2 regions of the Brevibacillus sp. AY1 genome follow, and region 2 is predicted to be linked to the other one. Evidence: riboswitches for the same ligand, from Rfam matches in the RefSeq annotation. Region 2 holds a riboswitch; the other holds the start of a gene.
What was found. A riboswitch is a leader RNA that binds a small molecule or an ion and turns the genes downstream of it on or off. The one in region 2 is predicted to bind thiamine pyrophosphate.
Positions count from the first base shown of each region.

Region 1: another riboswitch for thiamine pyrophosphate. It lies ahead of thiO (glycine oxidase ThiO); the one in region 2 lies ahead of thiS (sulfur carrier protein ThiS).

Region 1 is NZ_JAFLPN010000003.1:160,137-163,547, forward strand. It holds gene JZI27_RS05535 (YugN family protein) at 1-69, opposite strand, end outside; gene JZI27_RS05540 (hypothetical protein) at 221-1,045, opposite strand; gene thiO (glycine oxidase ThiO) at 1,136-2,269, opposite strand; TPP riboswitch at 2,450-2,564, opposite strand; gene JZI27_RS05550 (DNA-binding protein) at 2,628-2,801, opposite strand; gene JZI27_RS05555 (glucose-6-phosphate isomerase) at 2,860-3,411, opposite strand, start outside.
Region 2 is NZ_JAFLPN010000019.1:39,130-42,540, forward strand. It holds gene JZI27_RS15470 (acetylornithine deacetylase) at 1-864, opposite strand, end outside; gene JZI27_RS15475 (thiazole synthase) at 857-1,627, opposite strand; gene thiS (sulfur carrier protein ThiS) at 1,634-1,837, opposite strand; TPP riboswitch at 2,053-2,163, opposite strand; gene kapB (kinase-associated lipoprotein KapB) at 2,208-2,591, opposite strand; gene JZI27_RS15490 (alanyl-tRNA editing protein) at 2,613-3,411, opposite strand, start outside.

The DNA.
Region 1 (3,411 bases), on a different contig from region 2:
TAGCGTTTCCCGAATGTAGCCAAACGTTCCCCGAGTCCCTGGCAAGCTGCTGTTTTGGATCTCTTTCATCAGCCACCCCTGCCTTTCTCCATTCTTCGTGGTAGTGTGTGCCAAAAGCAAAGGGAGTACTCCTTCGTTTCGAAGAATTCTCCTCCTACGCAAAAAAACAGCCTCCAGACCAATGCGAAATTGGGCTTAGGCTGTTTTGGAGCCGTGCTCGTTAAATGAGCACGATCGAAAGCAAAGTAAATAAAGCGAGAGGTATAATCTTGCGGCCACAGCGGCGGCGTCTGCGCCGTTTCCTTGGAGGGGTGACAACCGGCCCTATGGGTGGCGGCGGTGGTGGTGGCGGAAACGGTGGTGGTGGCGGCGGGCAGAAGAAGCAGCCAGGCGGTGGTGGTGGGAATGGCCCTGGGAATGGGGGTGGAAAGGAATAAGGACTGAGCCCCTGATAAGGAGATTCCGAGCTTGGACTGACTGCACCTTTTCCAGCGAAAGGACTTACCTGCCCAGAAGGAGCATTCTTGCCCGCGAACGGACTCACCTGACTGGAAGGAGCATTCTTTCCGCCGAAGGGACTCAGTTTGCTCGGCCTGTTGGCGCTTCCCTGAGGATAGCCTCCCATATACGGATTGGGCGTGTAGCCATAGGGATTCTCGTCACCGTAAGGCCCAAAGCCTGAATACGGAGAATATCCGCCATAAGGTCCAAAGCCTTGATAAGGGTTAAATCCTCCTCCATAGGGCTGGAAAGGACTGCCCCAATCCCCGCCATAGGAGACATGAGTCGCTACCGGCTGGTAAGGCAATTGCTCCTCATAATCGTCCTCATACTCATACACGACTTCCTCGTCTTCTACTTCAATGTATACGTTGTTCTCGTCGTAATCGACGATCACGCCTTCGAATACTTGACCATCAAGCGCTTCGATGCGCACTTTTTTCTCAGCATGTTCCTGACAAATATCGTGCACCGATTGCCGCATATCCTTTATCAGGCTGACCATTTGCACATCTGCCTGGTACAGGCTTTTATCAGACTGCATGGAAACTCCTCCCCTTCTGGTGTTTCTTTATTACCATATACAGGAGCCCAAGGGGAGGTGTACTTTTTGTGGCCGTGATACTAGCCCATTTTATCGATTGATCAAGCGGCTAGGTTCGTCTGCGTTCAAGAATCGCTCTGGCAAAAAAGGCGAGAGCAGCTCTTTTTGTCCTTTTTCAATCCAATCTGCCATCCGTTTGGCCGTAATAGGCGAAAGCAGAATACCGTTGCGGAAATGTCCCCCTGCGAGCGAGAGGCCATCCCAGCCCGGAACCTCTCCCAGGAGCGGTTTGCCGTCAGCCGTTGCAGGACGAAGTCCACCCCATGCTTCCAGGAAGGTTGCTGCGTGCAAGGCGGGTACGTATGGCATCACACCTTGCAAGATGCTGGCCAATCCCGCGAGCGTCACTTCACGCTGAAAGCCGCTCTCATCCTCTGTCGCCCCGATCACGATTCTTCCATCCTTCTTCGGAGTCAGGTAGCCGGATGTACCGAAAATAACGGTTCGCAGTGGAATTCCGACTGAGGAAACCGCGGCGATCTGTCCGCGCACGGGCCGAACCGGAATGGACACGCCCACCATCTCCAGCATGATGCCTGCCCATGCTCCGGAGCAAACAATCGTATGATCTGCACGAATCGGACCTGAAGTCGTATCGACTCCTACAACACGTCCAGCTGTATGCGCAAGCCTGCTGACGACACACCCCGCGTGCAGCACTACCCCCATCTGTTGACACGCTGTGACCAGTGCTCGCAGCAGCATGCGATTGTTGATATGTCCCTCTTTCGATGAATAGATGGCTGCAGTCGCCAGGTTTGTCAGGAGCGGTTCGACTTCCTGCAATTCTTTTCCCATTAACCACTGGACGTCATACCCGGCTTCGCGCTGCCACTTGTATTTGGCCTTCAGTGTTTCTTCTTCCCGTTCATTCAGTGCAACCGTGAGCAGACCATCCAGGCTCAACTGAACGTCTCCAGCCGTGTATGACTCCAGCTCCTTGGCCCATTGTGGATACAGCGCCAAGGAGTCCATCCCCAGATCAAGCAGCGGTCCTGTAGAGTTGAATTCCTTTAAGGGAGCCAGCATCCCTGCCGCGGCAGATGACGCCTGCCCTCCCCATTCTCCCTGCTCCACGACCGTGACGGACAATCCCCGCCGCGCCAATTCATAGGCCAGACTTAGACCGATGATTCCACCACCAACTACCAGACAATTGCTCATCCTCTTTCTCTCCTTTACCCACCCGGTTCCTATCCATCTTGTTTCCCGGCGGTTCTGACCTAAGAAAACCTCGACCTTACGCGCTAAAGAGTGGGCTACAGCTCTTTCGTAACAAATAAAAACCCACCCTTTCCGGACAGGAAAAGGTGGGCTCAACCGCATACATATGAAATCTTACACGTTGTTCGCTCGCAACCATATCCCTTCGCCGGCATGATCCGGATCAGGTGCTATGGGTCGACGGTCTAGCTACCGTCCTCTCAGCCCAGCGTGTAGGACTCCCCAAGTTGCCTGTTTCTTATGTCGTTTTCAACAGTATAGTCCTCTAGAAGGCTGCCTGACAAGTACATGCAGCGAGTTAATCTTCATCCTTCACATCGTAGCTTTCCGGGATAGGCTCGTGACGCTGGATTTCTTCCCACTCCCGCAGCTTCTTCATCTCATCCAGATGATGCTGAAATTGATCCTTGTTGATCAGATACTCCTGTCCATTGTGAACGGCGCGAATTCGCCCTTCCCTGATCTTTTCCATGATGAAAGACTCGGGCAGTTCTAAATAAACAGCTGTCTCCGCAATCGACAGGTACGTCTTATTTTGCACGTAATCTCACTTCCAGTTCTGCTTTTTGAAGCTCGTATCCCGGTTTGCCGAGCAAGGCCAGCATGTTTGCTTTATACGCCTCCACTCCCGGCTGGTCAAACGGATTCACACCGAGCAAATATCCGCTGATGCCGCATGCCTTTTCGAAAAAGTAGAAAAGACCTCCCAGATGATAAGCCGTAGCCTCCGGGATCTCGACAATCAGGTTGGGGACGCCTCCATCTACGTGTGCGAGCATGGTGCCCTCGTACGCTTTTTTATTGACGTAATCCATGCTTTTTCCCGCCAGGAAGTTAAGGCCGTCGGAATCAGCCACATCAGGCTGAATATTCACATCTAGGGCGGGGCTTTTCACTGTGATGACCGTCTCAAACAGCAAACGCTGCCCGTCTTGTATGTATTGCCCCATCGAGTGCAGGTCTGCGGAAAATTCAGCCAGTGCAGGAAAAATCCCCTTGCCTTCCTTGCCCTCTGACTCGCCAAACAACTGCTTCCACCACTCAGCAAAAGAACGGAAGCGCGGTTCATAACTGACCATGAG
Region 2 (3,411 bases):
GAAGTGCACCGTGATCCAAAGGGCACAACGATCTGCAATAAATGCTGCGTGACGTCCGCCTTCGATCACGGCCGGATTGATTGTGGTGCTGCCGGCAGGAAAGCCCGGATACGATTTCATCACAGCCCAATGCCGTTCCAAATCTTGCAGGGAGGCGATAATCTTTGTCATCTTTTCAATCGCTGATGCACCGTGCACGCGACCTCCGGCATGAATGGTTCTCGCCCTCATCCCATCGTGTAGGGTGACAGGGCTTTCCACCGTGATCCAGCCTGTGATCACGCCGCCTTGTCCTTGCATGTGCAGATTGCTGGTATCGACGACGACTGCATAATCGGCGGTGTAGCCACGCTCGATAGCAGACAGCGTCCCGGCTTCTCCTGCCTCTTCTCCAATCACGGATTGAAAAATCAAATCGCCTTTCAAAGGAACACCATGCTCGCGCAGCATTTTGACCGCGAACAGACTGGCAGCCATACCGCCTTTCATATCCGCGACACCACGTCCATACAGCCGCCCGTCACTGCCTTTTGTCAAAGAAAATGGCGGGTAGGTCCAGCCTGCATCATCGCCTACCTCAGCGACGTCAATATGTCCATTGATGATCAGACTGTTCGCCTGCTTCGAGTCCGTACCCGTAAGTCTCCCCACGATGTTGTCATCACCAGGAAAAACGGTCCATCTGTCGACTTCAAAGCCCAGCTGCGTCAATTCGTCAGCCAATATTCCCTGAACCTCATCGCTGTTGCGTGCCGGGGGACTTACTGTCGGTTGAGAGACCAAAATTTCCAGCAAGTCAAACATTTCCTGTTGTCGACTGGCTATGGCTGCGACCGCTTCACGTACACGATCCACGCTACTCAATCATCCCTTCTGTCGGACTGCTCGCGGATGCATATCTCTTTTTCGGGATGCGCCCTGCTATAAATCCTTTGCGACCTGCTTCTACGCCAAGCTTCATCGCTTCTGCCATCAGTACCGGATCGTCTGCCAACGCTACTGCCGTGTTGAGCAGCACGCCGTCCGCGCCCAGCTCCATCGCTTTTGCACAATCAGCTGGCGAACCGATCCCTGCATCCACGATGATCGGTACTTTTGCATCTTCGATAATAAAACGCAGGTTGTTTTCGTTCACGATTCCTTGGCCAGAGCCAATCGGTGATGCTCCAGGCATCACAGCGTGCACGCCGACCTCCTGCAGCCTTCTCGCGAGAATCGGATCGTCATTCGTATAGGTCAGCACGGTAAAGCCTTCCTCCACGAGGATGCGTGAAGCCTCCAGGGTTCCGATCGGATCAGGCAGCAAGGTTTTGGGGTCGCCGATCACTTCAACCTTGATCATGTCGCACAGTCCGGAGGCTTTTGCGAGTCGAGCGATTCTGACCGCTTCCTCTGCGGTATAAGCTCCCGCTGTGTTTGGCAGCAAGGTAAAACGCTTCAAGTCCAGCTTTTCCAAAAAATGAGGCTCGTGCGGATTCTCCAGATTCAGTCTGCGTACGGCAAAAGTCAAAATCTCTGCCCCCGAAACCTCTACTGCCTTACCTTGTATATCCAAATCTGCAAATTTACCGGTTCCCAAGAGCAAACGGGAACGAAATTCGTATGTGCCAATTTTCCATGTATCCATGATGTGTCATCCTCCCCCAACAAAGTGAACAATCTCAATCCGATCACCATCTGCGATCGTTTTTTCTTCATACTTCGTGCGATCGAGTATTTCGCCATTCTGTTCGACCACCACGATTTTTTCCAGGAGCTGATAGGAAGCAAGCAAGCCGCGAATGGTTTGCACCTCTTCCGTCAATTCAACCTGCTTGCCATTTAAGGTAATCCGCATGAATCTCTCCCCCCTTTTGTCCCTTTTTCTCTCAAACAAAAAAACTTCTCCCGTCTACTGGACTATCCTCCAGCCAAACAGAAGAAGCTGTATACCAAAACATCCGGACGAATGGCAATAAAAAAACCATCCGCCACTCGGATGGTTGGGTTCGATTCCATGTGCGATGCGTGACGAACAAGCTACCTAAAGCTTGCGCAACACGTACCGCAACAACGATTTCGTCTACCTCTTCCTCCGCTGGCATGACCCAGGTCAGGTTCAACGGTCAGTAACACACTCGTTACAATCTCAGCCAACGATGCTCGGCCCCCGCTTGGTAAAGAACTATGTGATTGTGTACTTTCACTTTCGCCTATACAGTATCACGCTATTTTGAATTTGTAAAGGTTTCCTTGTGTATGACTTCCAGTTCGACCAGACAGCGCTCTGCCCACGCGGACATTTTTTTCAGCTTTTCCATCTCTCTCTCCAGTGCAATACGCACCGATTCCTTGTAATCCGGGATTGCAGCATTATAGCGAATGACGGATGGGCCAGCCACATAGAACTTCTCCAGATGAGAAAGCGCTGGACGTTGATGAAATAAAGGCACATCCACTTCATAGGATGTGTGCAAATCGCCCTGTGTTGGGAACTTCGTCACGGCCAAGACCTTCACCAACAGCTTGTTGTCTTGATTTTCCAGAACTTCCGCAATATACTCTCCTGTTTTGTAAGGAACGCGAACAATATCGCCAGGATTCCAATTCATCGTTTAACCTCCTATTTTTGCTTATTCACCGCTCAATATGCTCTCCAGCTTCTGCCTCGCATGAGCAAGCACTTCTTCGGCGGGAAGGTTCGACTGGCCGCCACCCTGTGCGATCGCCGGACTGCCTCCGCCTTTTCCTGTTATGAGAGGCAATGTTTCCTTCATCAACTCGTTCATGGCAACGGGCACATCCTGGCCCCGAGCAAAAACAAGCTGCTGTTTTTCACCAGTAGCCGCCAGGAGCGTTAGAACATCAGCTGCCTGAGCATTTACTTGATGAGCAAACTGTTGGAGCTGCTGGATCGTACGATCGGCAAATACTTTTTGAATCAAGCGATAGTGACCCAATGGAACAGCATGCACAATCGCTTGACGAACTTCCTCTTCAAGCAGCAGTCGTTCTTTTTCCAACAGGGTTTGTTTCAACGAATCGCGTTCGGACAGCAGACGGTCTACCTGTGTCACCAAATCAGCTTCGTTGGTGCCTAGCAAACGAGCAGCTTCGTTCAATCTTCGCTGCTTCTGGGTGTAATCCCGCATAGCGCGCCAGCCACACAAAAATTCCAATCGAATGTTGCCGCGATGCCGTTCCCAACCCAGGATTTTGATCAGCCCTACTTCGCCCGTACGTGAAGGATGGGTCCCGCCGCAAGGATTGTAATCGAACTCGGGTATGATCACCAAGCGTATATTCTCCGTAACGGTTGGCTGTTTGTGCAGGGGCAATTTCGCCAATTCTTCCTCATCGACAAAACGGGCGATAATCGGGCGATTTTCCAGGATGATCTCATTGGCACGTCGTTCGACCTGCTGCCACAAC